3 regions of the Cytobacillus sp. FSL W8-0315 genome follow, and region 2 is predicted to be linked to each of the others. Evidence: riboswitches for the same ligand, from Rfam matches in the RefSeq annotation. Region 2 holds a riboswitch; each other region holds the start of a gene.
The links. A riboswitch is a leader RNA that binds a small molecule or an ion and turns the genes downstream of it on or off. The one in region 2 is predicted to bind S-adenosylmethionine.
Positions count from the first base shown of each region.

Region 1 (10,734 bases), 2.6 Mb from region 2:
CTTTATTGATGGTGCGGTTTTTCCAGCCGCTGAGAAAGCAGAAGCTTCTGAAGAGGTTCCGCGATTATCATCGCATATGCTGGAAGAAATCATTGGAAGCATTGAGGAGCTTAAACAGCTGCAAAAATCAAAAGAAGAACAAGCCAGTGAATTGCTGGCGATCCAGGCGACAAGAGAATCGGAGCAAAAACAGCAAAAGAAGCTGGAGAAAAAACTTCATGCTCTTAACGAAGAGTGGAAGGATGCGTCTGTACCGGATGAACCTATGAGTATTTTGGAAAAGATGGTTCAAACAGCTGCAAAGGAAACAAAGGCAGCAGAGAAAGAAGAGCGAGAGCAGGGAACAACTGTAACAGTTGCTGACACTTCTTTAAAGCATGCGAAGGCGCAGCGTGATAAGACTGTTAAAAAAGTGGCCAAGCATGATAAACAGCCTGAAGAATGGGAAGAACTTGATCTGGAAGTGAAGACGGTTGAGATTACAGACCAGACCAAACAGACGAATGCAGAAATTAAGAAAACGGAAGAGCGCAAAAAAGAGACGGAGCAAAACATTGCTGAATTTGAAAACAATCAATTGCATCTATCCGTAATCCTTAAAGAGGAAGCAGCAGCTTTTACGGATGAAGATATTGAAAAAATAAAGAGCCAGGGAAAGCAAAGCATCATTTCCTGGAGTGAAAAACATCAGGGTATCCAGGATGAAGGCCAGGAGAAGCACGCAAAAATTGAACAATCCCTGCGCAATTTAAAACTCAATATTGAAGGCAAGGATTGGGAGATCCGCTTTAAGAATGAAGTCTTAACTACGCTTGATCATATGGATACAAGGCATTACGCACATATTCAAAGTGTTGTCCAAAACATGAAGCGCTTCTCACAGAGCGGCTTAGAGCAGCTGGAACGCGATAAAGAACGGGCAGAAAAGGCGCAAAACTTCTGGGCAAGCCGTGCGAGTATGAAGGTGATGAGTATTTCGGAAGCGATTCGCTCGATGATTGCGAAAATGAAGCTGAAGAATGAACGAGGGTCTTTCCCGCTCGTCCAGCTCAAAGAAGACATCCTGCCTAAAAAAGCGGAAGATATTGAACCTTTACTGAAACAGCATTTTGTTTCGGCCATTAACAAAATTACGAAACGATTCGAGATGATTGATGACCATAATCTGGAGCTGGATCAGGAAATCAAACAGCTCATCAGTGATGAGCAGATTTTATTTGTCTCCCTCAGGAATCGTTACCCGGAACTGCTGGTATATAATATGCGTACTGATAATGCCTTCATGTATGGAAAACCGCAGCGTGAGCATTATTCAACCTGGCAGACGATCAACCAGGGTTCAAAGACTAAATCGGATGGCAGCGGCGGCCAAAAGTTATCTGCCCGCATGGTCATGATGATGATGCTTCTTTCGGTTAAGAGTGAAACTGATCAAAGCTGGGTTCCGTTAGTCTGTGATAATCCGTTCGGACAAGCGGCTTCTGCCCATGTGCTTGACCCGATTTTCGCTGTAGCTGATAAGCTGAAGTTTCAATTCATCGTCGTTACTCCGCCTGAGTTGGTAAAAACAGAGATCAGCCAGAGGTTTGATGCGTACTATAAATTGGATTTCATCCGGGAAAAAGGGAAAGAGATTGTGTCGGATACGATTGTACCGGCATTTCGAATTTATCAGGGAGAGGAAGCAGTTCATTAGATTAAAAGAATTAAAGTATTGCCATCTTGCAAAAAATATGCAATACTTGGTTGAAAATAATATTTTATACAAATTCTTATCCAGAGAGGTGGAGGGACTGGCCCTGCGAAGCCTCAGCAACCCCTGATTATGTCAGGAAGGTGCTAATTCCAACAGAGTTGACGCTCTGGGAGATAAGAGGTCGTTTTTGATAATAAAGGCCTCTTATAAAGAGGCCTTTTTTTGATGTTCTTTTTAGGTTGATCTCGGTTTAGATAATAACGAAGAAAGAGGAGGAAAAACAAAATGGAAAACAGTGTTATACAGGTACCGGAAGCATATTCGAGAATATTACAGGATTCTGATGTGCTGGGTTTCGGGCAATCATGTGATCGAAAAACAGGGTTTTTACTAAAGGGGCTGGCTGCCTCCAAACCAGGAGGAAGCTTTTTGGAGCTGGGCACAGGTACGGGGGCATCTGCTTCCTGGATCATAGATGGGATGGATGAAAGCAGTAAGCTAACGACCGTTGACATAGATTCGACAGTTCAATCCATCGCGAAAAAAAACCTCGGGTATGACAGCAGAATTACATTTTGCTGTGAGGACGGAGCAGCTTTTATTCAAAACCTGTCGGAAAGGTTCGATTTTATTTTTGCAGATACGTGGCCAGGGAAATTTGAGCTTCTGGACAAAACCCTGGATCATTTAAATATCGGCGGTTTTTATGTGATTCATGATGTGTTTCCGCAGCAGAAATTGCCTGAAGAATTTCGGATCAAAGCCACTAAACTCCTGAAAACACTGCAGGACAGACCTGACCTGGACATTACAGAATTGGATTGGTCTACTGGGCTGATACTGGCAGTGAAGACAGCGGTTTGATAGTTTATTAAGGGGGGACGTTCCATGAGTAGCGTTAAAAATCAGGTTAAACATGTATTGTATGAAGGTGAAACCATTATTGAATGTCTAAGCTGTTCATTAGTGGCTCATTTCTGTTTAGCACCGCATCCAGGCTTCTTTGCGGCAACAAACAAAAGACTGCTGTTTTATGGAATTCCTGCATCAGGAACAACCAAGGATTTAGTTGAAGAATTTGCGTATATCAATTTAACTTCCATTGAAGAAAAAAGGGGAATCACCGGCAGGCATATTCATATGTACTATAACCAGGACTTGTATAAATTTCAGCAAATCCAGGGGATGAATATGTTTGATTTTATGGCAGCGGTTAAGGAAAAGATGTGTATGTTTGCTGCTTCGGCAAAAGAGCGTTATCCCGTAGGATAAACGCCCTTTTAAATTGTGGAATTTATAGCTTAGCTTAGTTGCTCAGACAACTTTTCCATGATTTAGTGATTAACTGGACTCCTCTCTCAATCTCGTCCATCGAGGGTGCGCCATATCCAATCATCACATGATGGTTTGGCTTGTGCAGCTGATACATAGGCGAAACAGCATCGATTTCAACACCTGCCGACTTTGCCAGTTCAATTGCTTTCGCTTCAGTCAATCCTTCGGGTAATTTCACGATGATATGCAAGCCCGCTGTATCTCCAATGATGTCAAAGTGGTCTCCTAAGTGTTTTGACAGGCTTTCTATTAAACAGCTCCGCTTGGATCGATATAACGTTCTCATTTTTGCTATATGAGATGTATAAAGTCCTTCTTCCATAAATTTTGCAGCAGCCTGCTGATCGATTCTTGAAACATTCGTCTTTTGGTAAGCATTAAATTTTTCAAAGTCTTGCTGCAGAGATACTGGCATAATCAGATAGCTGATCCGAAGTGATGGCAGCAATGTTTTTGAAAAGGTGCCAAAGTACAGTACCCGCCCGGTTGAATCCAAATGGGACAATGCCGGGATTGGTGCCCCTTTGTAGCGGAATTCAGAATCATAGTCATCCTCGATAATATAAGCGTCCTGTTTGATTGCCCAATTTAACAGCTCAATCCTTCTGGCAATAGACATAATTGTACCGGTAGGGTATTGATGAGCAGGTGTCGTATACAATAATTTTATTGGCTCTTCAGCATCAGGCACACAGCATCCATCCTCATCCACAGAAATCGGATAACAAGGCAGCTGTAATTGATCAAAAACAGATCTTGCCCGAATAAAACCTGGATCTTCAATCCCGATGGCTTTCCGCTTAAAAAACAAACAGACATTTAACAGCTGCGGCTGAAATCCGCTGAATAGATACACTTGTTCCGGCTGACAGGCTAGCCCTCTAGCTTGCTGAAGGTATTGTGCAATTTGAACACGCAAAGAATATTCACCCTGCCACGGGCCATTGCTGGCATTGGATTCCTTAAGCTCTTTTCGATAAAGTCTATTCCATTGTTTGTAAGGAAATGCAGAGGCATCTATCTGCCCATTTTTAAAATTAATGAGAAACTCTTGCTGATCTCTTTTCTCCAGGCCCATTGTATTAATCTGACTATAATGCATTTCATCCTGAATTTCAGAAACAAAATAGCCTTTGCGTTCTGCTGAATAACAGTACCCTTCACTCTGCAATTGTTCGTAAGCCATCTGAACAGTTATGATGCTTACGTTTAATTGTTCAGCCAGCCTCCGCTTTGCAGGAAGTCTTGCATGAGCTGACAATTTTTTATCTAAAATCGCCAGCCGAATTTGTTCATAGATTTCTTTATACTTTATTCCATTTTCCGAAAGCAGAATTTGAAGCTCCATCAAATCATTCCCTGGTATTATATTAAAATTCATTTTTGGTTATTTTTATCATACCAGAAATCGGTTTTAATTGATTCAAGGAGAGTGATAGCATGCGAAAATTAGAAAACAATGTTGTGCAGTTAATTCCTATGGAACTTGATCATGTTGAAGGAATTTGTGAAGCAGCTCAGGATAAACGAATATGGGACCATATGTCTGTTGATTTAACTGAGAAAGGCCGGGTCATTCATTATGTCAAAGATGCCATACAAAGACGGGAGCAAGGCACCGATTTTGCTTTTGTCATTATCCATAAAAATACAGGGAAGATCATTGGCGCTACTTGGTTTCTCGATATTTCAGCCCAGCATAAACATCTAGAAATCGGCTCCACTTGGATGAACCCTATTTATTGGCGCACGAATTTCAATACAAACTGTAAATATTTGTTATTGAAATACTGTTTTGAAGAACTGTCACTTAATCGCGTCCAAATCAAAACCGGACATGAAAACATCCGATCACAGAAAGCGATAGAACGAATCGGTGCGGTAAAAGAAGGCATTCTTCGAAATCATATGATAAGAAAAGAAGGGACTATTCGTCATACTGTCCTGTATAGTGTCATAAAGGAAGATTGGGCAAAAGTAAAAAAACTTTTCCAGGAGCACTTGCTTATATAGTTTTTGTGGAGCATCTCAGGCAAGAAGTTTATAATGAATAATAAAACTGCTGGAAGGGTGTGGATACAATGAGTGCTGGTTCTTTTTTTCCTGATAATATCAAAGGGGCGCTTCAGAATACTCCCCCTGGGGAGTGGATTCCGGAGATTCCAGATAAGTGTATACGCCTGCATTGCGGCTATCCAGCTCCTGCCCTTATACCTGATGAAGAGGTAAAGGCAGCTGTTAACAGTTTATTAGAGGAAGAACATGATTTGCCGCTCCATTATATAGGAAGTCCCAAAATAATAAAACTCAAGGAACAGGTTTTAAAGAGGTTGAAAGAGCGGGGGGTATCTGTTACGGAAAAAGAGCTTTTGATCACTTCAGGTGCCTGTCAGGCGATCGATTTGATTGCCCGCATTCTCCTGGATGAGGAGTCAATCGTGGCAATAGAATCACCTACTTATATGGAGGCTTTAGAAATTTTCCAAAATTACACCAAACATATAATTAGTATTCCTGTAGACAAGCACGGACTTCAAACAGGTGTATTGGAAGAGATTCTAGAGGATAGGAAGCAAAAAGGGCTTACTCTGCCGCGTTTTCTTTATACAATCCCAACCTTTCAAAATCCTACAGGCACTACGATGACAGGAGAGCGCCGGCAGCATGTATTGGAGCTTGCCAAAACATATAATTTCCTAATAGTTGAGGATGATGCTTATGGGGAATTATCATTTAATAAAAGTTTCCCCACTTTAAAAGCAATGGATCAAAACTCTCAAGTTCTGCATGTTGGTTCCTTATCCAAGATAGTGGCCCCGGGCATGCGTATAGGATGGATAGCGGGAGCAAGTGAAATAATCCATGCATGCGCCTGGTTTAAAAAAGATCTGAACCATCCGTTTGCTCAAGCTGCCATGGCTGTTTATTTAGCAAACACAGATTTAAATAATAAACTAGTAACCATGAGAGATACATACCGGTCCAAATGCAATGTTCTGACCTCCGCACTGGAACAGTACTTTCCTGAATCAGCTTCCTGGTATGTGCCCGAAGGGGGGTACTTCGTGTGGATGAAAATTCCCGATGCCGATACATCGGAACTGCTGACACATGCCCTGGCAAAGGGGGTATCTTTTATTCCTGGCAAGTACTTTTTCAAAGATCAGGCAGACGGAACGGAATTTCTGCGCCTTTCCTTCAGTTATGCGGATGAGAAGGAAATAACTGAGGGGATTCGCAGGCTGGGAAAAGCCGCAGAGGCCTATCTTTAATGAAAATATTTCTATGGAACTTTTAAAAATGAAGAGGAATAAAGGAAACAAAGCCTAATTATCTTGGTATTGTAAGCCAGAAATTAGGCTTTTTCTTTAAATCCAGTCAGTGATAGATGTAAATAAATTATAGTCTTACCTGAACCTCAGAACCGTCCTTAGCTTTGACATCTACTATCACGAGCCCCTTTTGATTTTTCAGTTCCTTGACAATAGGCTTTAGCGCTTCTTTATCTATTAATGGAAATGTAAAGTCCAGTCTTTTTCTTTCGAAGTGCACTTTTGTCCATTTGTTTACATTTTGATGAAACAATTTTGAACAAAAAATGGAAATAGCAATGTTTAAAATTGCATATGGAATTGGGATGGTTAACCGAACATCTTTTGCTTTCACTTTTACATGCAGCATAATCAACTCACTAATCAATGATGACCGAAACGGTATCTCCGTTTGCCGATTTAATATCAACGATTTGGCCGTCTAATTCATTTTCGATTGCTTCGATAATAAGGCTTATGTCTATATCTTTAACGTATTTTTCTGACTGAGGGATACTCGCTGCGATGCTGTGTCCAGCCATTAATACTGCCTTAACAAGTTTTATTGGCAAATTGACCGTGACGTTATCATTTTCGGCGGATACAACACGGATTTTTAAAGTTTTATCTAAATATTTAGTTGTTTTTAATGCTGGCTTATTACCTGTTTCTTCTTTATCTTTTAATATTTGGATCAGTTCTGATCCCTTATCTGCATCAATCTTCCCTTCTTGAACCATTGTTAACACTCTCGTAATTTCTTCTTTCATGATAAATCCTCCCTATTCCTCTTTTAATAGCTTAATGGCTTCTTCTGGTGTGATTTCGCCATTTTCCAACATGGTGACAACTTTTTTCTCATCTGCTTCATTCTTCTTCTTCTGTACATATCCGAGGGATGATATGATGTCTGTTAGCTTGCCTCGAACCGTTGGATAGGATATCCCCAGTTCCTTTTCAACTTCTTTGATATTTCCTCTGCATGTTAAAAATACTTCCACAAAATGAAGCTGATCCTTTGATAATGATGCCAGTTTAGATAATTCAAACTCATTTTCAATCGTTGTGTGACAATGAGAGCACTGCAGCTTTGTAATTTTCAATGTTTTACTGCAAACAGGACAATCTGTGATTAATTTATAAGCCATAATGAAATTCCTTCCTTTTATTTGAATTGATTATATAATAATGAATCAAATAAATAAATAATTAAAATGAAAAAAATTAATAATTTTAATTAAAAATTTAAATTTATTGATTTTTTAGGTGAAATGCAGAGGTTTTGTGAAAATATCCTAATAAAGGGAAAATAAAATATTCATAGAAAGTAATCAGTGATGCATTTAAATATTTTCTAGCTGAAGGAGTGATTTTCAATGCATTTTCGAAATGCAGATGAAAAAGATTTACAAGCTATTGTCCGCTTGCTTGCCGATGATGAATTAGGAGCAAAGCGTGAGAGGTATGAAGACCCGCTGCCGGATTGTTATTATAAAGCATTTAAGGCAATAGAAGCACAGGCGGGAAATCAGATTATTTTGGCGATAGACGGTCAAGCTGTGATTGGCTGCCTTCAATTAACAATCATTCCTGGGCTGGCACGTCAAGGGATGAAACGAGCACAAATTGAAGGGGTGCGTGTTGATCAGCACTGCCGTGGTAAAGGGGTGGGGGAAGCCTTGTTTAAAGAAGCGATTGCCATAGCAAAGTCTGAGGAGTGTGGTCTTGTTCAATTGACGACTGATAAGGAGCGTGATGATGCACATCGTTTTTATCATAAGCTGGGGTTTATGGCGAGTCACGAAGGGATGAAACTAATCTTTTAATCCGGAACCTTATTACTTATTTAGTCGCGATTTTTGTACAAGATAGAATACTAGCTAAATACGGAAGAATCATTTTGAAGGAATACTGAATAATTTTTCGTCATATGGAGATTATATAGTTGAATTCAAAAAGGAGGAATGATGTGGAAACAAGCATGAGTGTTGAAGAAGTATTGACCGGGATCTCTGAACTGTTGGAAAAAGAAGGGCAGCCGCCCCGAAAGAAGCAAGTAAAAAAATCAAACCCAGAGTTAATGAAAAATGCATTGTATTATTTTCCGAGCTGGGAAAATGCAGTAGAGCAGTCTATAGGATCTTAACCTCAAAGTGTACATAATATGTGTTTGTTCAATTTAAAAGAGAATGCTGAGACCACAGAAGATGCCTTCCTTATGGGAAAAGGAAGGCATCTTCTGTGGTTTTATAAATTAGGGGTTAAAAAACCCTGTCACCATTAAAAATCGAATTTTTAACAATAACGTAATCGACATGGCGGATGGCATCCAGCCTGTTGCCGCCTGCATAAGAAATGGAGGACTGAAGATCCTGCTCCATTTCTTTCAGGGTATCTGCTAAAAATCCTTTGTGCTCTACTAAAATTCTTTTGCCTTCAACATTTCTCTTTTCGCCTTTTTGAAATTCAGAGGCTGAGCCAAAGTATTCTTTATAGAGCTTTCCGTCTTTCTCATTCTCGATGGTTTTTCCAGGAGATTCCTCATGTCCTGCAAATAAGGAACCAATCATCACCATTGTTGCACCAAATCGAATCGATTTAGCGATGTCACCATGGGTGCGAAGACCTCCATCAGCTATAATCGGCTTGCTTGCTGCCTTTGCACACCAGCGAAGTGCAGCTAACTGCCAGCCGCCCGTCCCAAATCCAGTTTTAATCTTTGTGATGCACACCTTGCCAGGTCCTATGCCAACTTTTGTAGCATCAGCTCCAGCATTCTCTAATTCTCTGACGGCTTCGGGGGTGCCGACGTTGCCGGCAATCACAAAGCTTTGAGGAAGGTATTTCTTAATATGCTGGATCATTTGGATGACAGCATTGGAATGGCCATGAGCTATATCAATGGTAATGTATTCGGGTGAAAGCTTTTCATCAGCAATCTGCTGTATAAATGCATATTCGCCTTCTTTGACCCCTACACTGATCGAAGAGTATAGCCCTCTCGCCTTCATGTCTTTTATAAAAGAAATTCGCTTCTCCGGTTCGAAACGATGCATGATATAGAAATACCCGTTCTCTGCTAAGTATATGGCAATTTTCTCATCTACAATCGTCTGCATATTAGCAGGCACCACCGGAAGCTTAAACGCACGTCCCCCCAGGAATGCCGTTGTATCACATTCAGATCGGCTATTGACGATACTTTTTGCGGGAATTAATTGAATATCTTCATAATCGAATACATTTTCCATAGTAATCCTCCTATTGAAAACAAAGCTGATACGCACATCCATTGCAAGGATAGGTTTTTCAGTTTCAATTGATCTTATACAAGCACCTATGGAAGCATCATTAAAAAAGAGCTTAGAAAATTCCTAAGCCCAATGGATAATAGGGGGTCGAATTGTGAGGTTTCGACCAATTTAATTTTATACAATTCAGAATGTAATTTCAACTAATTAAAGTGAAAACGCGTAAAAGTGATAATGTGCTAAAATTTTCAGCTGGGGTAAGCAAAAGGTTATAAGAGCATTGTCCGGCTCATAAATTATTGGATTCTTGGATGGGCACCTATTTTCTGGTAGTTCATAAAAATAGATTAAAACATGCCATTCTCATTAGGTGAGTCCTCAGGCACAGGCTGCCCAACATCCCAAAGCTCAGCCACTTGGCCACCTTGAAACCGGAAGATATGTACGACGGCTCCTCCGCGATCCTCTGGATTCTGCTTCACATGGGAATGAACCACGACGGTTTCATTCTCCTGGATTGCGAGTCTGACTTCAAGTATTTTGTCAGGGTTTTTCTCTGCATTCTCTTCCATCGCGAGCATGAGTGTATCTGCATCGCCTTTGAAATAGGGATTATGGTGAGTAAAACCAGGGCTGATGTAACACTGGTAGGCTTCGCGGACTTGGCCTGATGCCACGAGCTGCAGGAAAGATACTGCTTTTTCTTTCAGTGATAGGCTTGAAGTCGATTGCTGCTCCGCACTCATTTTCATTCATCCTTTCATATCACAGAAATTACTTAATTTAATAGAAGTATAAAATATACTAAAAGTAATGACAATTATATAATAAAATATTAGTGTGAAATGGAGATTCTTATTAGTTATTGAGAGGGGGCAGTTTGCTTGAGTATCCGTTTTGAAGTGAAAAGAACCATTCAGGTATCTGCACAAAAGGCCTACTACGGTTTAATTGATCTTGATTCGGCCAAGGACTGGATGCAAGGCCTAGTTGGAATAGAGCGGTTCGAAAGCGGGCCATTGAAGGTGGGGAGTCAGTGGAAAGAGACAAGGAAAATGTTTGGAAACGAGGCTACTGAACATTTTGAAGTTATTGATCTTGATGAGCCCTGCAAAATTGTCCTTCGCTGTGACGGGACCAA
Region 1 is NZ_JBBOOC010000001.1:3,839,303-3,850,036, reverse strand. It holds gene MKY20_RS19640 (hypothetical protein) at 1-1,696, shown strand, start outside; SAM riboswitch class I at 1,770-1,876, shown strand; gene MKY20_RS19635 (O-methyltransferase) at 1,982-2,560, shown strand; gene MKY20_RS19630 (PH domain-containing protein) at 2,585-2,968, shown strand; gene pdxR (MocR-like pyridoxine biosynthesis transcription factor PdxR) at 3,003-4,379, opposite strand; gene MKY20_RS19620 (GNAT family N-acetyltransferase) at 4,472-5,044, shown strand; gene MKY20_RS19615 (aminotransferase-like domain-containing protein) at 5,113-6,303, shown strand; gene MKY20_RS19610 (hypothetical protein) at 6,431-6,712, opposite strand; gene MKY20_RS19605 (SHOCT-like domain-containing protein) at 6,723-7,112, opposite strand; gene MKY20_RS19600 (DUF2089 domain-containing protein) at 7,125-7,490, opposite strand; gene MKY20_RS19595 (GNAT family N-acetyltransferase) at 7,719-8,168, shown strand; gene MKY20_RS19590 (hypothetical protein) at 8,312-8,488, shown strand; gene guaC (GMP reductase) at 8,604-9,593, opposite strand; gene MKY20_RS19580 (nuclear transport factor 2 family protein) at 9,941-10,339, opposite strand; gene MKY20_RS19575 (SRPBCC family protein) at 10,478-10,734, shown strand, end outside.
Region 1: linked by a shared signal. The riboswitch ahead of MKY20_RS19635 (O-methyltransferase) and the one ahead of MKY20_RS06470 (methionine ABC transporter ATP-binding protein) in region 2 are both predicted to bind S-adenosylmethionine.

Region 2 (10,734 bases):
GCTTTTGTTCTTATTCAGCGGCTTTCCGCTCTAGAAATTCCTGTTTAATGGATTTAAGCAGCTCCTGGTCTGTTACCAGCTGGAAGGCAGTGAGTGCGAGCCCTTTTGCCCCGGTTATCAGTGCTTCGTCTCCTTTTACAGATGCTGCAGCCTCACGAAACGGAACTGTATGGGCAACAAGATCATCTGCACCAATTTTAATATAAGGATGAATGGTTGGCACCACTTGGCTGATGTTGCCTGCATCCGTCGAGCCGATTCCATCTCTGTCCCCTTCAACGACCGTTTCTCCCAAGTCTTCAATCACTTCTTTAAACACTTGGTCATATGTCTTGTTTAACAGCAGGTTATCAACTTCATTTTGAAAAGCAATAACATTGAGCTTTGCTCCGGTTGCCAATGCGGCGCCTTCAGCGACAGCTTTAACCTTCCGTGTTACCTCATTAAGACTGGTTCTGGTTGTAGCACGGATGAAGAATCTGGCTTTTGCATACTCAGGGATAATATTTGGAGCATCCCCGCCATGAGTAATAATGCCATGGATTCGTACATCATCCTTTAATTGCTGACGAAGGGCATTAATTCCGTTAAATAGCTGAATAACTGCATCAAGGGCATTGATTCCTTCCTCCGGTGAAGCTGCCGCATGGGCAGGCTTACCGATAAACTCGAAGTCAAGCGGATCAACTGCCAGTGATGAACTGGTCAGGCGGGTATGGTTTGATGGATGAACCATTAGGGCAGCGTCAATGCCTTCAAGTAAGCCATGCTTCACAAAGCTGCCTTTTGCACTTCCATTTGGCCCGCCTTCTTCTGCCGGGGTTCCAAATACTACTGCCTCTCCTCCGGTCTCATCAATAACCTTGCTCAATGCAATGGCTGCTGCCACACTTGTTGTGCCAATGATATTGTGGCCGCATCCATGACCCAGCCCGGGAAGGGCATCATATTCTGCAAGGAATGCAATAGACGGCCCTGGTTTATCGGATTTTTTCCGGGCAAGGAAAGCTGTTTCATGCCCGGCCACTGCCCGCTCAACTTCAAAACCTTCCTTCTCAAGGATGCCTGAAAGCAAGCCAGAGGCAAAAAACTCCTCATTTCCTATTTCCGGGGTCGCATGGATCCGGTGGCTTGCGGAAAGATAAAGTTCTTTATTTCCCTCAACATTTTTCTTGATTGCTTCTTTCAGTTCAGATAGTGCTTTTACAGGTGCCGCCATCATTGTTCCTCCTTTATAAATAATTTTTTACCAGCCAATATCACTTAAAGGAATAAAAGTCGGGATCATGCTTCCGTCATATTCCTTCGTAATGAAATCAGCTACATCATCTTCCTGGTAAAGTTCAGCAATTCTCTTAAGCGTTTTGTTATCCTTGTCTTCTGTTCGGACAGCAATGATATTTACGTATGGAGTAGCGGTTTCACTTTCAATAAAAATTGAATCCTTAGTTGGGTTAAAGCCTGCATCTACGGCAATTCCGTTATTGATTACAGAAGCAGAGACATCCGGAAGTGCACGCGGTGTCTGCGCTGATACCATTTCTACAAATTCAAGGTTCTTCGGATTTTCAACGATTTTATTCAAGTCCAGGTTTCCGTCATAGTCCTCGGATAATTTAATCAGGCCGGCTTCCTCCAGTAAAAGAAGGGCTCTTCCGCCATTTGAAGCATCATTTGGAATGGCAATTTTGCCGCCTTCCGGAATGTCTTCTGCCGATTTTACTTTTTCAGAATAAAGCCCCATTGGTGCTAAAACAGTTGTCGCTATTGGGGTAAGATCCATATTATGCTCTTTAATAAAAGTGTCAAAATAAGCGACTGTTTGGAATGCATTCACATCAAGATCGCCTTCTGCAAGGGCAACATTTGGCTGCACATAGTCAGAGAATGTCACAACTTCAATTTCAATGCCTTCCTTTTCAGCCTTTTCTGCAATAAAGTCCCAGATGCGTGTATCAGAACCGCTTACACCTAATTTAATCTTCTTTGTTTCTTCTCCTCCAGTTGTGCTTGAGCATGCTGCAGTGAACACACCCAATGCTAAAATAATGAATGTTAAGAATAGTTTTTTCATGATGTATTTCCTCCTTATTTATCTTCTTCTGATTTTTTTGGATAAGATATTTCCGAATGACTGCAGGCCCTGAACCATGACAACTAAGATCGCAACGGTAATCAGCATGACTGTTGTATCGAATCTCTGGTAGCCGTAGGTAATGGCGAGGTCACCAAGCCCGCCGCCTCCGACTGCCCCGGCCATGGCTGATGCTCCGACCAATCCGATTGTTGCAATTGTAAAGCCTAATACCAGCGAACTAAGTGCTTCCGGAATCAGGAATTTTAATATTATCTGGCCTGGTGTTGCTCCCATTGCTTCTGCAGCTTCTATGACTCCCGGATCTACCTCAAGCAATGAGTTTTCTATTAATCTTGCAATATATGGCCCGGCATAAAAGACTAGCGGCACTACGGCTGCAGCCGTACCTATCGATGTTCCGACAATCAGCCTGGTAATGGGGATAATGGCCACCATTAAAATGATGAAGGGAACTGATCTGAAAATATTAATAATGCTGTTTATGATATTAAAAACAACGAGGTTTTCCAGCAGATGCCCTTTCCTTGTTACGACAAGCAATATACCAAGCGGCAGTCCGATAATAGCTGAAAACAGCAATGAGAATGCCACCATTTGAACCGTTTCGATTAAGGCTTCGATGATTTTTTCCTGATTAACTAGCACGTGTTGTCACTTCCTTTATTGAAACTTTTTCCTGGCTGATGTACTGTATAGCACGTCTGATTTCACTGTCCGGACCCTGGAATTCGACAATCAGGTTGCCAAACGGTGTTCCCTGAAGTTCAGTAATATTTCCAAACAGGACGTTGAAGTCGATATTAAACTTTTTGGCAACCTGCGAGAGGAGCGGCTGCCCGGCAGAATTTCCAACAAAGTTGATTCTAAATACCTTTTGAAGCCCTTGCTGTTTTTCAATCACTTCTTTAATGGAGTCAGGTATTTGATCATTCATGACAGTGCTGACAAAGTTTTTCGCTGTTTGTGTCTTTGGTGATGAAAAGACATTGAAGACGGTTCCTTCTTCGATAATTTTTCCTGCCTCTATTACAGCGACACGATCACAGATCTCTCTGATTACAGACATTTCATGGGTAATGATCAGTATAGTAATGTTGTATTCTTTATTTATTTTTTTCAGCAGCTGCAGGATAGAGCTGGTTGTCTGCGGATCCAGCGCTGAAGTTGCTTCATCACATAATAGAATGGAAGGCTGGGTCGCCAGCGCCCTGGCAATTCCGATCCGCTGCTTTTGCCCGCCTGACAGCTGATCGGGATAGCTGTTTGCCTTGTCTGCAAGCCCCACGAATTCTAATAGTTCATGGACACGCTTTTTGATGTCATCTTTAGGGATCTTAGCCAGTGTGAGCGGCATCGCCACATTGGCAAACACTGTTTTCGAATTTAAAAGATTAAAATGCTGAAAGACCATCCCGATGTTTCTTTTCACTTCGCGAATTTCTCTTACAGATAAAGCCGTCAGATCATGTCCACTGACAATGACCTTTCCTGAAGTCGGCTTCTCCAGCCAATTGACACAGCGGATCAAAGAGCTCTTTCCCGCACCGCTGAAGCCGATCACACCGAAAATCTCACCTTTGTTAATCTTTAAGTCTATTCCATTTAAAGCAGCTACCTGCTGTCCTCCGCTTTCATAGATTTTCTTTAAATTCTGAAACTCTATCATTCAGCATCTCTCCTTTTCTAAATGTTATATATAATTAATCCCATGGGAAAACTAAGAATTATATCCTGAAATTTACCCCTTCTAACAGAAGAGGTTTTTTGAAGTCCCCTCCTTATCTTTCAGGCTATCGCCTGCTGGATTTGGCACAGTGCAGTCTGCCTGCTGCCGAAGCTTCATTGGGCCAGGTCCCTCTGCTTCTCTCGATAAGAATTATTCATATGTTTATGAATAGAATCTTGATGCATTTTTTCGGATAAAAACAAAAACCCTCTTCTAAAGAAAGAAGAGGGCGGCATTTATCAATGGTCCTCTTCTTATCTTTCAAGCTACGCTTGCTGGATTTGGCACGGTACACTTTTGTCCGCTGCCGAGGTGTCATAGGGCCAGTCCCTCAACCTCTCTGGATAAGAAGATTTTTATTATTCGGTTGTTTAATATGCTTATTACTTTACCACCATAAAGAAAAGGATGTCAATCATTATTTTTCAAATATTTTCACTTGGGCCATTTTCAAAAATTTCCGTTACTTTAACAGAGCTGTCTTTACGGTGAATAATCATCACACCTGCCAGAGCGATTATACCACCCGCAATGGATAACATAGTCGGCACCTCTCCCAGCCAAACCCAAGCAATGACAAATGCTATTGCTGGTGTCAGATAAAGAGAGCTTGTCGCTTCAGAAGTCCCTCCTATGGACGCAAGAAAAGCTAGGGCAATATATGGAATTACCGTTGGAAAAATCCCCAAATAGATGACACTTAAAGTGGATTCGGCCGATGCATGAAAGATCTCATTACCAAGCCCAGGAAGATAAATCAGCATAAAACCAGTCCCTGCCCATACCGTATAGGATGTAAATGACAAAAATCCGTATTTATTAAAGTATTTAGTCTGAAACACGAAATAGATGCTTTCTGAAATGGAAGCAAGCAGGACAAATAAAATACCGGTTTGGATTTCAAACCCTCCTCCTGCACCAAGCGAAATAAGTGCGGCACCAGCAATACTGACTGCTGAACCAGTCCACCTGACCCTTCCAAACCTTTCCCTTAAAAATAAAGCAGCCAAAGCAGCCGAAAAGATCGGAGTCATTGATACAATCAAGCTTGCCGGTCCGGCGCTTACTGTTTTTTCCCCAATGTTGAGAGCTGTATGATAAACCGTAAAACCAAGGAATCCAAGCATAAAAATAGCAGGAAGATCTTTTATATCCGGAAGACGCATCCTTGTCAGCAGTGCTAAGACACCAAGTGCAGCCGAACCAACTAAAAGTCTAAAAAGGGCAAGGTGCTCAGGGGAGTACGATTCAAGCCCAGCCCGAATTCCCGGGAATGCGGATGCCCAAAGAATGATGATAGAACTATGCGCCCCGATAATCATAAATTTCTTATTTGCCAACTTCATCCCCCTTATCAACATTTCCAGCCATTATCTGTGCTGCTTTTCAGGATAATCAATAACTGATACAATGTCCTCAACCAATTAGGAAAGAATTTTGCCAGCCAATTTTCATAAAGGCGGTTATATGGATGGATACAGCACAATTGCCAAAATATCAGCGAGTTATTGAGACTATTAAAGGAAAGATTTCCAAAGGGGAATGGCCAATCGGAAGTAAAATTCCAAGCCAGCGGAAACTGGCTGAGGAGTTTGGAGTAAACCGAAGCACAATTATCACTGCTCTGGAAGAACTTTCTGCAGATGGACTAATAGAAGGGAAAACGGGAGTTGGCACTAAGGTTATTAATAATACTTGGACTCTGCTCGCTTCAAGGCAGTCTGCCAACTGGAGTGAATATATCGATACAGGGATACACAGAGCCAGCGAAAAAATCGTTCAGGAAATTAATGACTTAGAAATGGATCCCGCTTTTATACAGCTCAGCAAAGGAGAGCTTTCCCCTGAGATTTCCCCTGTGCAAACGATGCAGAAAGTTCTAAAGGAAGCTGCTGATGAATTGAGTGAACTCGGTTATGAGGAACCAAAGGGGTATTTGCCATTAAGACAGGCAGTTAGTGAATATTTGGCAGCATCTGGAATAGACGCTTCTCCTTCCTCGATACTTATTGTTTCTGGAGGGCTGCAAGCCCTGCAGCTTGTTTCATTGGGCCTTGTGCAAAGAGGGGCACCCGTATTTCTGGAAAAGCCCTCTTACTTATATTCTTTACAGCTTTTCCGGTCATCAGGCATGAATTTAAAAGGATTGCCGATGGATAAAGAGGGAGTTATCACGAAAAGCATCTCTTTGAAGAAATATGAAAAAGGGAAATCCATTTTATATACGATTCCTTCCTACCATAACCCGACTGGAATTTTAATGACAGAAAAAAGACGGAGGGAACTGCTTGATGTTTGCAGAATAGAACAGCTGCCAATTGTGGAAGACGATATTTATCGTGAGCTATGGCTTGATGAAATGCCCCCTCCACCATTAAAAGCAATGGACAAAAACGGCCAGGTCCTTTATATGGGAAGCTTGTCAAAAACATTGAGTCCCGGACTTCGAATAGGCTGGGTAGCAGCACCTGAACCTGTTATCGACCGGCTTGCAGATCTTAAAATGCAGACTGACTATGGTTCAAGTTCACTTTCACAAAGGGTAGCTGAAAAATGGCTGTCCACCGGCCTCTATCAAAAGCATATGGAAAGGGTACGTGAGCAGCTGAGAATTCGTCGTAATACTGCCCTGAATACATTAGATGCTCACTTGTCCGGGATAGCAGAATGGAATTCTCCGGAAGGAGGTTTTTTTATATGGCTGAAAGTACCGTCCAGTATTCCAATTCGAAGCCTCTATCGGCAGGCTATTTTAAGAAAACTGCTGATTAATCCCGGCAGCATATACAGTGACGGGCCGAATCATTTTATACGAATTTCCTATGCTTATGCCTCGCTGGGGGAACTGCAGGAAGGCATATTCATCCTTGGAGAGGAAATTAGAAAGCTCCTATGAGTTTGATACCTGACAAGGGATCCTTTTCACAGTTTGCATAGAGTGAAATTTATCCTATATGTCAATCCAAACATGTATTGTATAATGATGGAAAAGTGCCATTTTTCAAAAAGGAGGGACAGAAAATGATCATGACCGAGAATCCCGCAGATTTATTCGCGGATAAAGTCGAAGCGAGGAATCTGCAGCTGGCCATTCAGCATTCCAGCGATGTGATTGCAAGAGTAACCAAAGAAGGCATTGCTTTATATGTCTCCCCTTCCTGCTTGCCGATGCTGGGGTACTCACAGCAGGACTTTTATCGAAGCAGCCTTTATACATACTGCCATCCAAATGACCGGGACCTCTTAAGAGATGCTTTGGCCGAGCTTGAACAGCTTCCGCATAAACGGGAGACCTTTCGCTTCAGGCATAAGGAGGGGCATTATCTGTGGCTTGAAGCCAATTTTTCAGTCATTAATGACGATAAAGAAATGATGTGCATCATCCGGGATATGACACAGAGAATTATCATGGAAGAGGAGATTCTTGAAACACAGGAGAAGTACCGCTTTCTGGTGGAGTTCTCCAAGGATACGATAGGAATGGTCACACAAAAGGGGATTTGGACCTACATCAATAATGAAGGAAAAAAGCTTTTTGGATTCACGAGCATCAAAGAGATGATCGGCACCTCCCTCCACGACTACATTCCTCCTTCAGAACATTCCACTCTCGATGATTTTCTGCAAACAAAGCTAAGTGTGAATTTTGAGCTTAATCTGATCCGGACTGACGGACAAACGAGAAAAGCCGAAGTCCAGCTGATTCCAACCACTTTCAAGAACAGAAAGGTCTACCAAATCATTATTAAAGACGTGACCGGACAAAAGAAGACAGAGGAAAAGCTGCAGAATGCCGAAAAACTTTCCGTTGTCGGTCAGCTTGCCGCAGGCATTGCCCATGAAATCCGCAACCCGCTTACAGCCATAAAAGGCTTTACACAGTTATTATATGAAGAACATAAAGGAGATTTCGCGGAGGTCATCCTAAGTGAGCTGGAACGGATTGAAGGCATCGTCAATGACCTGCTCGTTCTCGCCAAACCTCAAATAACCGAAATGGAAGAAACCTGCCTGACAAACGTTGTAAAAAGTGTAATCACTCTCTTAAACAGCCAGGCTGTTATGGAGAATATCGTGATCGAACTAACACAGTCACCAGGCGAGTTTTATGTGAAATGTGAAAAAGATAAAATTAAACAGGTGCTGATTAACATCATTAAGAACTCGATTGAAGCCATGCCGGCGGGCGGAAAAATAAACGTGGATATCCGCCAGGAGGACCATTCTGTCATCATCAGTGTCGAGGATGAGGGAATTGGCATACCCGAAGAACGCCTCGCCAAACTGGGAGAGCCGTTTTACAGCACAAAAGAAAAAGGCACAGGCCTTGGCATCATGATCTGCAAAAAAATCATTAAAAACCATGGCGGAAATCTTTACATCCACAGCAGGGAAAATGAAGGAACAACGGTGCGGATTACTTTACCGCTTGCCTAATGAAAGAAGCCAGATGCCTGAACTGGCTTCTTATTTTTGAATAATAAACTCCTGTTCCTGCGGGCTATCCCCTATATGTACCCTTTCCTTATAAAAAATCTCATCCTCTGACATCAGCATCACAGTTGAACTCCTGGTTCCGTAGCCTTCACTTCTGATAAATAAAGGAGACAACATCCGCTCCCACTCCAGTGAAACTCCTGTTTTCGGAAGCATGTCATCAGGGGCAGGGTCTGCATTCTGGAGAAGTGTGAACAAGGCTTCCGTAAAATCCCCTGCTGCATGATCTATTATCTTAGATAACCCTTCCTTCCCCTTTTTCACCTTTGGCCACTCGGTATTCAGCACATGATTGCTCACCCCGTACACTCCTGGTCCAAGCTGTTCTATTCTATCTTCCACGTTCGAGTAATAAAAGAGCTCCTCCAAATTGCCCGCAAGCAGATTGTATCCGGGATAGCTGTTGCGGTGTTCAGATGCTATTTTCATAAATCTAGAAGGCGAAGCACTGCCTTTCAAGAAATCCGCTACGAGATCTCCTCTTGATCTTTTGCCATCTGTCACTGCGTTCGGATCACGGTAGTTTGTAAGAGCTGCAAATCGTCCATTCTTTGTGACACCCATCCATGTCCCCATCTTGCTTAAATCACGTCCAGCCAGAATGGCAGGATGGTCCTCCCAAAAATGGGCCGGTGCAGTCGGGCGCCCATAAAATTCATCGCGATTGGCAGCAACGATAAGCTTGTATGCCGGATGAACCTTATATGCGAAAAGGATTAAACACATTCGGATCACTGCTTTCGTTTTATTTATTATTTTAACTTTTCGGGAGGGAAAAACAAAAAATACCCGCTTTAATTATGTGAAATGTTAGATAAGAAGGGATCATGCCTTAATCTTTTTAAAGGCTAGAAAAGCCCAACAAGCTGTAACCTATTTGATGAATTATGTTAAATAAATTCAGCAATAGAAAAAGCCCCTTTTTTTAAAAGGAGCTTTTTCAATTTAAGTAACCGCTTCTTCCCTCGCTGTCTTCCTCGCCCTTAAAAATCTAACTGTATTTAAGACGATCGTTTTGGTCACAGCATAGGTAGGTATTGCCAGAATCATGCCGAGGATACCGGCAAGATTGCCTGCAACCAGCAATAGGATGATGATGGTGGCCGGATGTGTGTTCAAGGTTTTTCCGAGAATCAGCGGCGACAGCACATTTCCTTCAATCTGCTGAGCAATCACAATGACTACGACCACCAGAAAGGCTTTAGTCGGCGAGTCAAAAAGTGCAACGATTACGGCAGGTGCACCGCCCAGAAACGGCCCAACATAAGGAATGATATTGGTTATGGCAACAATAAGCGCCATGACTAGCGCATATGGCAAGTCGATGATTAAATAGCCAATAAATGAAAGTGTCCCAACAAATAATGCTACTGTAATCTGCCCCTGAATGTAGGAAGAAAGTGTCTCTCCTGTTTCCTTAAGCGTTTTAACCCCCTCTTCCCTGTAAGAAGCAGGAAGGAACTTCGAAACGGCAGCAGGGAACTTATCTCCGTCTTTAAACATATAGAAAAGCAGGAATGGCACCGTTACTATTGTAATCGCAATATTGGTGACCAGGCTGACTATTCCAGCTACCCCCTGTGTCACACGGCTTGGCAGGGTATTGGCATATTCCATAATGCGTGCTTCAATTTCTTCAATCGATATGTAGTCCTGCTCCAAAAACCATTTGAACTCTTCGGTGCTGGACATGGAGTTAACAAAGTCTCTTGTCGTCTTCGCATACCCCGGCAGGTCGTTGAATAATTCAGTCACCTGTCTGCTGATAAGCGGAGCAATGTTGCCAATAATCAGCATTACTAAACCGATAACAGCTGCATAGATGATCAATATCGCTGCCGTTCTCGGCACCTTGTAGCGCTGCAGCAATCTTACCAGCGGGTTCAATAGGAAATAGAGAAATCCTGAAATAATAATTGGAAAAAATAATGTTGATGCAAAAATGCCCACTGGTTCAAACAAAAAAGAAATTTTAGTTGATACATAAATAATTGTTAAGATAAGCAGCAATTGCAAAGTCCAGTATTGCAGTTTTTTCTTTGCCACAATGTCACCTTTTTCTTTGAATTGGATTAACTAAAGAATACCATATTCGTGTGTTTACTCCTAAGAAGATGCTACTTCTATTACGATTCGGAATTGAAAAGGTTTCGGAAAAAACAATCCATATAATTAAAAATCACACAATCCGCAAGTGGATATATTTACTCATAAATATCTCATTTTTTGGTTTCATCAATCCCATACAGGGTATAAAAGACTATAAATAACAAGCTTTTCCCCTCTTAAAGCCAGGAGTGAACAGACACATGAGTACAATAGACATTTTCAAGAAGGAACTCCTATTACTGAAAAGCGAAATGAATCGCTGTAAGAATGAAAAGATAAAAAAACAAATTTTTAATGATATCCT
Region 2 is NZ_JBBOOC010000001.1:1,257,033-1,267,766, reverse strand. It holds gene MKY20_RS06485 (M20 family metallopeptidase) at 11-1,219, opposite strand; gene MKY20_RS06480 (MetQ/NlpA family ABC transporter substrate-binding protein) at 1,247-2,074, opposite strand; gene MKY20_RS06475 (methionine ABC transporter permease) at 2,093-2,743, opposite strand; gene MKY20_RS06470 (methionine ABC transporter ATP-binding protein) at 2,733-3,764, opposite strand; SAM riboswitch class I at 3,874-3,974, opposite strand; SAM riboswitch class I at 4,076-4,175, opposite strand; gene MKY20_RS06465 (DMT family transporter) at 4,250-5,164, opposite strand; gene MKY20_RS06460 (aminotransferase-like domain-containing protein) at 5,296-6,720, shown strand; gene MKY20_RS06455 (PAS domain-containing sensor histidine kinase) at 6,846-8,261, shown strand; gene MKY20_RS06450 (NRDE family protein) at 8,292-9,047, opposite strand; gene MKY20_RS06445 (AI-2E family transporter) at 9,267-10,367, opposite strand; gene MKY20_RS06440 (hypothetical protein) at 10,631-10,734, shown strand, end outside.

Region 3 (10,734 bases), 2.2 Mb from region 2:
TGAACTCCCATTGATATTAGGGCCGTTTTTTGCGGGATCTATATGGATATTAAAATTAACTTATGGCAGGCCCTTGCTGTATATCCTTTTGAATTCAGTTGTTGATGCCTTTTTCGCCTACCCTTTTTATACTTGGTTCAAAAAGATTGGGATTTGGAGGCTTCTCCGTTTTACACAGCTGAAGCTATTTATGCTTTTCATGATGAAGTCAATATTCATGTATGTTTTTCATATGGCATTTGTGGATAAAAAAATATTATCGGCGGCAGTTGGCGGATATAGGAATTATTTTAATAAATTCCGAATGAATGAGAGAGAGGAGAGGGGATAATGGAAAAAAGAAGAGACATGTCCTGTACAGATGATAAAGATATTCTCCATCATCTAATGGAAGAACAAATTGCTTATATCTGTGTAGAGGAAGAAGAAGAACGAATGAAGGAAGAAACCATGAATAACGGGAATAACGATTAAGATCTTTTACTGAACGAGGTGGAAAATGAAAAAAATAATTGTCAGCCTTATGGTTTTGATTGCTTTATCAGAATACATTCCCATTCGGGCATTGTCCGTAGAAGCGCATGCTGAAAGACCAGAACCAGCCTATGCTAAATGGGGCAGACTTGCTATGGAAACAGCAAAAAAGAAATATCCTAAAGCTAAAATTCTTGACTACTTGCATATCGGCAGAGAAAGGAGACAAACAACAGACATCGAAAAGTTCAAGCTATGGATAGAAGATGAGGGCAAAGAATTCGGTCTATACATTGATATTGAATTTGATTCAAAAACTGACAGAGTCATCAGGATCAATACGCGAAGATCAGCTAATTAACTTGATCAGAATAAAACCAGGGGCTTTATGATATTATAAAGTCCCTGGTTTCTTATTTCTCAAATTCAAATTTTGAATAACAATCAATCGCGAAGTCTGCATAGGGGTTAGGGTTGCGGAATGCACAGGTGCTGATGCCGATCTGTCTGGCAGGCATTAAATCTGTATCCTGGTCGCCAATGGCCAGATCAATATGATAACGCCGATGAAGATATTCATAGGATTCCGGATGCGGCTTTAAGGAGAAACCATCAAATTCAGGGCAGATAACTTCTTCAAAATGGGAAGTGAGTTTCCAATACTCGAGCAGCTCCTCAGTTGATTGCCGGTTCCGATGGGTTACCAGCACGTTTACATTATTTTGCTCTAATATTTCCCTTACATATGGGAATAATGGCTTCTCATCATGCTTAAAAGTAGCTTCCATTTGACGGAAATCCGCAATTTTATCCGGAGAAACATTAAATTTCTGATAGGCTGTCCCGTTTTTAAGAGGCATAAGTACTTCATGAGGATTCAGCTCTTTACCGGATATGCGAATAAAAGCCTGAACCAATGTGGGCCATGTATCTAGAATGGTGCCATCTAAATCCCAGAGAACATTCATAAAAATCTCACCTCCTTGCTATGTAACCATTGTATAGGTATTTAAAGGGGAAAGGCAAATACCCGGCAATCTTTTAATTGCCGGGTTTAATACTATCTTAATACATTAAAATATCTTGCTTCCGGATGAGCAAAGACCATTGCAGAGACAGATGCTTCCGGTTCCATCATGCATTCTTCTGTTAGCTTAACCCCGATATCCTCAGGCTGTATAAGCTTAAATAGCTTCTTCTGGTCCTCTAGATCAGGGCACGCAGGATATCCATAAGAAAAGCGTTGTCCCTGGTACTTCGCCGCAAAACGGTCCTTCATAGTCATTTCAACTGGATCAGGGAATCCCCAGCGATCCCGTATCTGACGATGGATCAGCTCGGCAAGCCCTTCAGCTGTCTCCAAAGCGAGCGACTGCAGGGCATGGCTTTCCAGGAATCTGCCTTCGGCTTTTAAACGGTCTGCTATACCGCGTATACCTTTTCCGGCAGTCACAGTAAAGAAGGCAGCATAATCCATTTGACCGCTTTCTTTTGATCTAAGGAAGTCCGCCAGACATAGGAATGGCTCCGTTTCCTGACGCGGGAACTCAAACGTTTCAATGATCGTTTTTTCATCTTCATCATAGATATACACCTTATCGCCATCTGACTGGGCAGGGAAGAATTGATAAACTGCTTTTGGTTCAATCCAGTTTTTCTCTTTTGCTTCAGCAATCAGTTCATCAACCATTGTGTTAATCTTAATCGCTTTTTCATCTTTTTCTGCAAGCAGCTTTTGCAAGTTTCCTTTTAAGCCAAGGTGATGGCCAATCAGCATTTGCTTATTTATATACGGCTCAATATGTGAGAGGGAATATGTTTTCAGCAAATGCCGCTTTAAGTCTTTTGGAACAAAAACTGGCACTTTTGTGCTGACTGTTGGTTTAGGCTTTACTGCAACTGCAACCGATCCGCGGTCAAAAGGGACTGCATTCAGGACCGCTGCCTGTTTTTCTGCCTGCTGAATCCGCAGTTTCTCCACTTCTTCTGGCTCCTGAAGCTGATTGGCTAGAGAAAGTCCATTCATGGCATCCTTGGCATATAGCACGAGTCCATCATATTCTTTGGAAATTTTAGTATCTGTAAACTTTCTCGACAATGCAGCGCCGCCTACTAATATCGGAATATCGATTCCTGCCTGTTTCATGTCATGTGCCGTAATGACCATCTGCTGTGCGGATTTAACAAGCAGACCTGAAAGGCCGACCATATCCGGATTCTCACGCCTGATTTTTTCAATCAATTCAGCAGGGGAGACCTTGATTCCCAGGTCTATCACTTCATATCCATTATTGCTTAAAATAATATCCACAAGGTTTTTCCCTATATCATGGACATCCCCTTTAACGGTTGCCAGGATGATTTTCCCCTTGGATGAAGATTGTGCAGCATCCTTTTCCATATATGGCTCCAGATATGCAACAGATGCTTTCATAACCTCTGCACTTTGAAGGACTTCTGCAACAATCAGCTGGTTATCATTGAACAATCTTCCTACTTCCTTCATTCCATTCATTAATGGCCCATTAATGATATCAAGCGGAGCAGGGTATGCTTGCAGGGCCAGTTCAAGATCAGGCAGCAGCCCTTCTTTTGTTCCCTCCAGAATATAATAGGCGAGGCGTTCCTCAAGCGTCATATCCGGGAGGACACTTTTACTTTCTTTCTTCTTATCCCGGTAAAAATCAGTGAAAATGGCAAGTGATTCATCAGTAGTTTCGAAAAGAAGCTTTTCAGCCATTAAGACCTCTTCCTTTGAAATGGAGGCAAATCTTTCGAGCTTTTCCGTATTCACTATCGCATAATCGAGTCCTGCTTGAGTACAGTGATAAAGGAATACTGAATTTAATATCTCCCTGCCGACAGGAGGGAGGCCAAATGAAACATTACTGATTCCCAATATGGTTTGAACCTCCGGTAAAGCCTCTTTAATAAGTCTTATCCCATCTACCGTTGCCTTTGCAGACCCGATGTATTGCTCATCCCCTGTGCCGACAGGAAAGACGAGGGGGTCAAAAATAAGATCCTCAGGCGGAATTTGATACTTATTTACAAGCAAATCATACGAACGCTTTGCAATTTCCAGTTTTCTTTCAGCCGTAACACCCATTCCGGCTTCATCTATAGTACCTACTACCACAGCTGCACCATATCGATGGATCAGTGGGGCAATTGCTTCGAATCTTTCTTCGCCATCCTCCAGATTAATGGAATTTATGATGGCTTTACCCTGTGAATAGGTGAGGGCCTTCTCGATAACCGTTTCATCAGTTGAATCAATGACCAGCGGAACCTTAATTTTTTTTACTAATTCCTTGATAAAGTTTTCAACATCCTGCATTTCTTCACGGTCAGGATCTGCAAGGCAAATATCAATTACGTGGGCTCCGCCTTTTACTTGCGCCCGGCCTATTTCAGCAGCTTCCTCGAACTTCCCTTCAGCAATCAGTCTTTTAAACTTGCGTGAGCCAATTACATTTGTGCGCTCGCCGACCATAATGGGCGTTAATGTCGGGTCATCATAAATCAGAGGTTCAATTCCGGAAACTTTATGCACTGAATTCCCCTCATAATTTCTGGGTTTATAATCTTTAACCGACTCAGCAATCGCCTGAATATGTTCAGGGGTGGTTCCGCAGCAGCCGCCTACGATATTCAGCCAGCCTTCCTTGGCAAAGCCCTCAAGCTTGCTCGCCAGTGATTCCGGAGTTTCATGGTACTGTCCTTCTTCATCAGGCAATCCTGCATTGGGATAGCAGCTGACTGCAGTAGATGCCAATCCTGACAGAGAACGGATATGGTCCTGCATGAATTCGGGCCCTGTCGCACAGTTGAGTCCGACTGCCAGTGGTTTCATGTGTTCCAGCGAAATATAAAATGCTTCAATCGATTGGCCAGCAAGAGTCGTGCCCATCGGTTCAATCGTTCCCGAAACGATAAGCGGAAGTTTTATTCCCGTCTTTTTTGATGCATTTTCAATGCCGATAAAACCAGCCTTCACATTCAGCATGTCCTGGCTGGTTTCCAGGAGAAGAAGATCGGCTCCACCGTCAATTAACCCTCTGGCTTGTTCTTCATAAGCCGCAATCATTTCTTCAAATGTAGACCCGCCGGTTACACTCAGCGTCTTCGTCGTAGGTCCCATGGCACCAGCCACATATCTTGGCCATTCAGGAGTTGAAATGCGGTCTGCAGCTTCCCTGGCAATTTCAACAGCAATTTTATTTAGTTCATAAGCTTTTTCTTCCAGATCGTAATCTGCCAGAACAATGCTGGTTGCGCCAAAGGTATTGGTTTCAATAATATCTGCGCCGGCTTTTAAATATTCAAGGTGAATATGTTCGATCACCGAAGGAGCTGTTATATTTAAATTCTCGTTGCAGCCTTCATATTCTTCGCCGCCAAAGTCAGCAGCGGTAAGATCGGCCCTCTGCAGCATGGTGCCCATTGCTCCATCCATGATCAGGATTTTCTTTTTTATCTGCTCCTGCAGTGATGGTTTATGCATGTTGTTTCCTCCTTGAAAGCCGTTCGGTTGTCTCACGGGCATAGTTTGATAGTTCAACAGTCATTTCATAGCGCATAAATGGAGTGATGAGGTAAATGCCATTAAACAGCTCTGCCGCGGCATCGATCAGCGACTTGGCAATAGCTATGCCTTCAGCTCCAGCCTGTGCAGGATCATCCTTTAATGAAGCCATCCGGTTTCTAATGCTGTCGGAAATTTTGATTCCAGGAACTTCATTATGCAGAAACTCAGCATTCCGGCTGCCGGTAAGAGGCATTAGGCCTATATAAACAGGTGCTTTTAAATCTTTCACAGCCTCATGAACTTCCAGCAGCTTCTCTTCAGAAAAAACAGGCTGCGAGATGAAATAGTCCGCACCATGTTCAATTTTCTTTTCAAGCCGTCCAACAGCTTTTTCCAATGAGCGGACATTGGGATTAAAAGCCCCTGCAACTGAAAAGGCAGCTTTCTGGCCGAGATCTTTCCCTGAAAAAGATAACCCTTCATTTAACTGCTTGATCATACTGATCAATTCAAATGATGAGACATCATATACAGAAGATGCTCCTGGAAAATCACCGACACGTGCAGGATCACCCGTTACGGCAAGAATATCATTTAATCCAAGTGCGTGCAGACCCATTAAATGGGATTGCAGTCCAATAATATTCCTATCCCTGCAGGTCACATGAACAAGCGGGCGCAATCCTGTCTGCTGCTTGACGAGATATCCAAGCGCAGAGTTGCATACCCGGGGGGAAGCAAGGGAGTTATCTGCAAGTGTAATAGAATCTATTCCGGCTTCTTTCAATGCTTTTGCACCTTCGAAAAAGCGTGAAGTATCAAGCTTCCTTGGAGGATCCAATTCAACAATGACAGAAGGCCTTTCCCTGACAATATCCTGAAGAGGAGGGAGCTCTCTTGATGATGATGGCTTTTCAGAAACCATGACTTTATTGATTGCCTTTGTCTCTTTTTCCTCTATTGGCGGAAGTCCGTTTAAAACGTCAGAAAACGCCTTGATATGGTCAGGTGTTGTTCCACAGCAGCCTCCAAGCAGGCGGACACCCTGATTTCGGAATTCAATCGCTGACTGCCGGAAATATTCTGCATCTCCTTCATAATGAAATTTGCCATCCGTATAGGCTGGAATACTGGCATTTGGATAAGCAGAAAGATAGGCATGCTTTGGCAAAGGCACACTTTCGAGAGTTTTCAGCATATGATGCGGACCAAGCCTGCAATTGATTCCCACAACATCCGCACCAATTCCTTCAAGCTTTGCTAAAGCATCAGCGATAGAAGTCTGGTTCTGAAGAACACCCGCTTCCTGAAGAGACACCTGTGCGATAATCGGCAAATCAGTTTCTTTCCTGGCTATGGCAAGGACAGTCTCAAGCTCTTCCAGGTCATAATAGGTTTCAAGCAAAATACCATCTACATCCTCAAGCAGCAGGCAATAAAGCTGCTCCCTGAAGCTTCTTTTTATTTCTTCAAGTGTAATCATGTTGGGCTTGAATCCCCTGATCCCGCCGATTGTACCAGCAACATATGCGCGTTCCTTGGCAGCTTTTTTGGCAATCCTTGCTGCAGCACTGTTAATCTCCTTAACGGAGTCTTCCAGTCCATATCGCTGAAGCTTCAGATAATTCGCCGCATACGTATTTGTTTGGATCAATTCAGCCCCTGCGCCTATGTATGCTTCATGGATGTGCTGGATCTGTTCAGATTGTGATAAATTTAATTCCTCAAAACAGCTGTCGGTACCATAGGAGTACAGAAGAGTTCCCATCGCGCCATCTGCTATGATGATTTCATTCTTTAATTTATTTAGGAAACTCAAAATATCACCCCCGCTGTAAAATCGAATGTTTTGTTTTTCCGGCAGCAGATAAAGCTGCCTTGAAATCTTCTATAATATCATCTGCGCTCTCCAGGCCAACAGATAGACGAAGAAGACTGTCCGTTATTCCGCGCTGCTCCCGTTCGGATGCTGGCATGGCTGCATGTGACATTTTTGCAGGGTAGGAGAGGATGGATTCAACAGCTCCCAGACTTACTGCAAAAACAGGTATTTTCGCATTTTCAACAAATCTTCTCATCGATAGCTCATCTTCAAGCTCAAAAGATAGGACGGCACCTGCGTTCACAGCCTGCATTTTCTGGATTTTATATCCGGGATGATCTGCAAAACCTGGATAATGCACCTTCTTAACAGATGGGTGATCATTAAGGAAACCAGCAATTTTCTTAGCTGATTTCACAGACTGATCAAGCCTGACCTGCAGCGTTTTAATGCCTCTCAGCACAAGCCACGCATCCTGAACACCCAAAACGGCTCCAAAGGAGTTCTGGAGAAAAGCAAGTCTTGCACCTAAATCCGGATCTTTCACAACCGCTAGGCCAGCCACGACGTCGCTGTGTCCGGATAAAAATTTGGTTGCGCTGTGCAGCACTATATCTGCACCTAAAGAAAGCGGTTTTTGAAGGGCAGGGGTCAGGAAGGTATTATCCACAAATGTCAAGGCTCCATGCTGTCTTGCAAGTGAACTGATGGCCTGTATATCTGTCACTTTCAGCAGCGGGTTGGAAGGAGTCTCTACATAGAAAACTTTCGTGTTGGGACGGATTGCTTCTTTTACTTCCTCAAGATTTGTCATATCAACAAATGTGTGCTCAATGCCAAAGCGGGACAGGACTTCTGTTGTCATTCGATAGGTTCCGCCATATACATCTTCTGTAATGACAACATGATCTCCCTGAGATAAGAGGAGGAATGCTGTAGAAATGGCAGCCATTCCAGAAGAAAAGGCAAACCCTCTAATACCTTCTTCAAGCTCCGCGATGACTTCTTCAAGTGCTTCCCTTGTTGGATTCAGGCTGCGGCTGTAATCATATTTTCCGAACACATCAATATCTTTTTGATGAAAAGTGGAGGCATGCTGGATCGGTACACTGACAGCTCCTGTTTCCGGGTCGAATTTTTGATTATTGTGAAGTAATTTCGTTTGGAATGTGTAATTCGAACTCATCGTACTGCCTCCTTAATAACCTTAGCAAAAGCATGTTCAAGATCCGCCTTCAAATCTTCTGCATTTTCTATTCCAACCGAGAAACGCAGAAGCCTATTACAGACACCGGTTTCAATACGGATTTCTTCAGGAATGTCCGCATGTGTCTGGGTTGCTGGATAAGTTATGAAACTCTCGACTCCTCCGAGGCTTTCAGCAAAGGAGATAAGGGAGAGGCTCTGCAGAAATGGATTCACCCAGGATTCATCCTTGATTCGGAATGATATCATGCCGCCCTTGCCGGGATAAAGGACATCTGTTACTGCATCGTGGCCCGATAAAAATTCTGCTAATTCCTTCGCATTTTCTTCATGACGTTCCATGCGGAGAGAGAGTGTCTTCATCCCTCTGATCAACAGCCATGAATCAAAAGGGCTAAGGACAGCACCTGCGGCATTGTGGTTCATCGCCAGTGCCTCACATAACTCTTTGCCTTTTGCAACAATTAATCCGGCAAGGACATCATTATGCCCGCCAAGATACTTGGTTGCACTATGGATCACAATATCAGCTCCAAGCTTTAACGGCTGCTGAAGGAGAGGGGTATAAAACGTGTTATCAACTATAAGGAGGATATTATGCTTTTGGGCAATGTCTGCTATCAATTGAATGTCAGTCTGTTCCATAAGCGGATTAGTTGGAGTCTCCAGAAATATTGCCTTGGTCTTTTCCGTGATTAATAGTTCAACATCTTCGGAATTGCTGGTATTTACATATTTGCACTGAAGTCCCCACTTCTTGAAGCCCTGTTCAAGCAGACGATATGTACCGCCATATAAATCCTTTGATACAATCCATTCATCTCCGGATTTAAAAAGAGAAAGAATGGTAAGAATTGCGGCCATTCCAGAACTGCAGGCATAGCCTTGGTCGCCTTCTTCCAGATCGGCGATTGCCTCCTCAAGCAGCTGGCGGGTAGGGTTGCCTGTTCTGCTATAGTCAAAGCCAGTTGACTGGCCAATGCCTTCATGGCGATATGCCGTGGAAAAATATACGGGCGGGTTGACAGCACCTGTTGCTGACTCGCTCCTGTTTCCGATTTGCGCTAATCTGGTGTCAATATTATACATGCTTGTAACCACTCCTTATAAAAAATAAAAAAAAAGCCTTCTATAAGAAGAAGACTTTTTAATGTGATCAGCCATTCTTCTTATCTTTCAAGTTTTAGAAACTTGCAGGAATTAGCACCTTTTCAATCAAAAAAATGATTGCTGGTTGCTGAGGCGTCGTCGGGCCTTACCCTCGACCTCTCTGGATAAGAAATCAAATATTAAATTTTCTCTAAACTTTACTACAGTAAACCGCTAATCGTCAACACTTTTTTGAATATTTTATGTTATAAAAAATATCCGACCAGGTATCTTGCGTCCTTTTGCCCTCAGTCTCCATTTTTTAGGGGGAATGAGGAAAATTTTGAACAAAAAAACTTCCCATCAGATTCTGGAAAGTTTTTTTGGGGTATTCATTCTTCAATCAAATCGTTAACCGGCACATCCATTTCTTTTTCAGAATCTGCTTTTGTGTAAACACGTGCTGTCTTAGTCTGCTCATCTACATGCTGAATGATGATCGGGATGCCATTCAAAGTAACACAGTGCATTTCAGCAGACTCAGCAATCTCTTTTGCTCTGCCAATATTCATGGAAAAACCTCCTGAATTTGAATAATTTTAATGTGTCTTAAAAATACACAAATTATTCTTTTGAAAAAAACCTGGCATAAAATGTTAGAAGGGGATCACTTTAAAGTTCAGAATATTTGTTTTATAATGAACGTAAATGAAATTTTTCTTGGAGGGGAGCTAATATGCGTGAACATAGCCACTGCCGCCACCGGTTTGCGGAATCCGAGGGTCCAGCAGTATTCCAGACCATGGATGGCATTGAAGTAAATGTTTCTGGGTCCATGTTCGAAAAATGTACAACTTGCGGCCATTTTGATTTTCCTGTGGAAACGAGAGAAGCAATTGAATCTTCCCTAAAAGAAAACAGAAAAAATGCGAATGCAGTGAAACAAATCTATATTAACTTAGTTGAGACTTTTTAAAGCCGGACGACTGCCGGCTTTTTTATTTTGTCTTCTATATAAGAAAGTGCTTTTACAAAATGTTTTTGAATTTTTGCTTGAACTTAGTTATTAACCTGAACTGATCATCGCTATGGGCACATGATTCTCGAAAATTCATCCGCATTTTCGTCGTGCGGTATTAGTCAAGGAAGCCTTTTTAAATGTCCTGCGGCAGGAGAGGGAGCGGGAGACCGCGCAGGCGGAGCTGAGGACCTCTGTTCCTCCCGGCGGAAAGAAGGTCCCGTGCTGAAATCAGCGGGCAACATTTTAAGTATAATAACAATCTAAAATGAACCCCTAAAAACCACCCAGTTATTTCTTATTTATAATTGTTTAACATTTAACAAAACATTTTATTAGAATAAGTAATTACTAAAAAAAAATTTTTAATAGTTTTCCACTATATTCATGTTTTTATCTTTGTACAACTAGATTTTCCGTGTTAGAATAACTGTGGAAACGTTTTATCCTCTGAAAAATATTATTATTCGTAAAAATAAAACGTTAATGCATCATATAGACGGGTATTGTATTTTCAGGGGAGAAAAATGTATTTGAATTATTTACTTAAAAACAGTTATGGAGGTAATTTTCCATGAAAAAGCCATCGAATGG
Region 3 is NZ_JBBOOC010000001.1:3,434,665-3,445,398, forward strand. It holds gene MKY20_RS17555 (hypothetical protein) at 1-331, shown strand, start outside; gene MKY20_RS17560 (hypothetical protein) at 331-474, shown strand; gene MKY20_RS17565 (DUF3889 domain-containing protein) at 500-835, shown strand; gene MKY20_RS17570 (HAD hydrolase-like protein) at 888-1,442, opposite strand; gene metH (methionine synthase) at 1,535-4,981, opposite strand; gene MKY20_RS17580 (bifunctional homocysteine S-methyltransferase/methylenetetrahydrofolate reductase) at 4,974-6,824, opposite strand; gene metC (cystathionine beta-lyase) at 6,829-8,013, opposite strand; gene MKY20_RS17590 (methionine biosynthesis PLP-dependent protein) at 8,010-9,122, opposite strand; SAM riboswitch class I at 9,200-9,314, opposite strand; gene MKY20_RS17595 (H-type small acid-soluble spore protein) at 9,515-9,694, opposite strand; gene MKY20_RS17600 (hypothetical protein) at 9,859-10,098, shown strand; gene sucA (2-oxoglutarate dehydrogenase E1 component) at 10,715-10,734, shown strand, end outside.
Region 3: linked by a shared signal. The riboswitch ahead of MKY20_RS17590 (methionine biosynthesis PLP-dependent protein) and the one ahead of MKY20_RS06470 (methionine ABC transporter ATP-binding protein) in region 2 are both predicted to bind S-adenosylmethionine.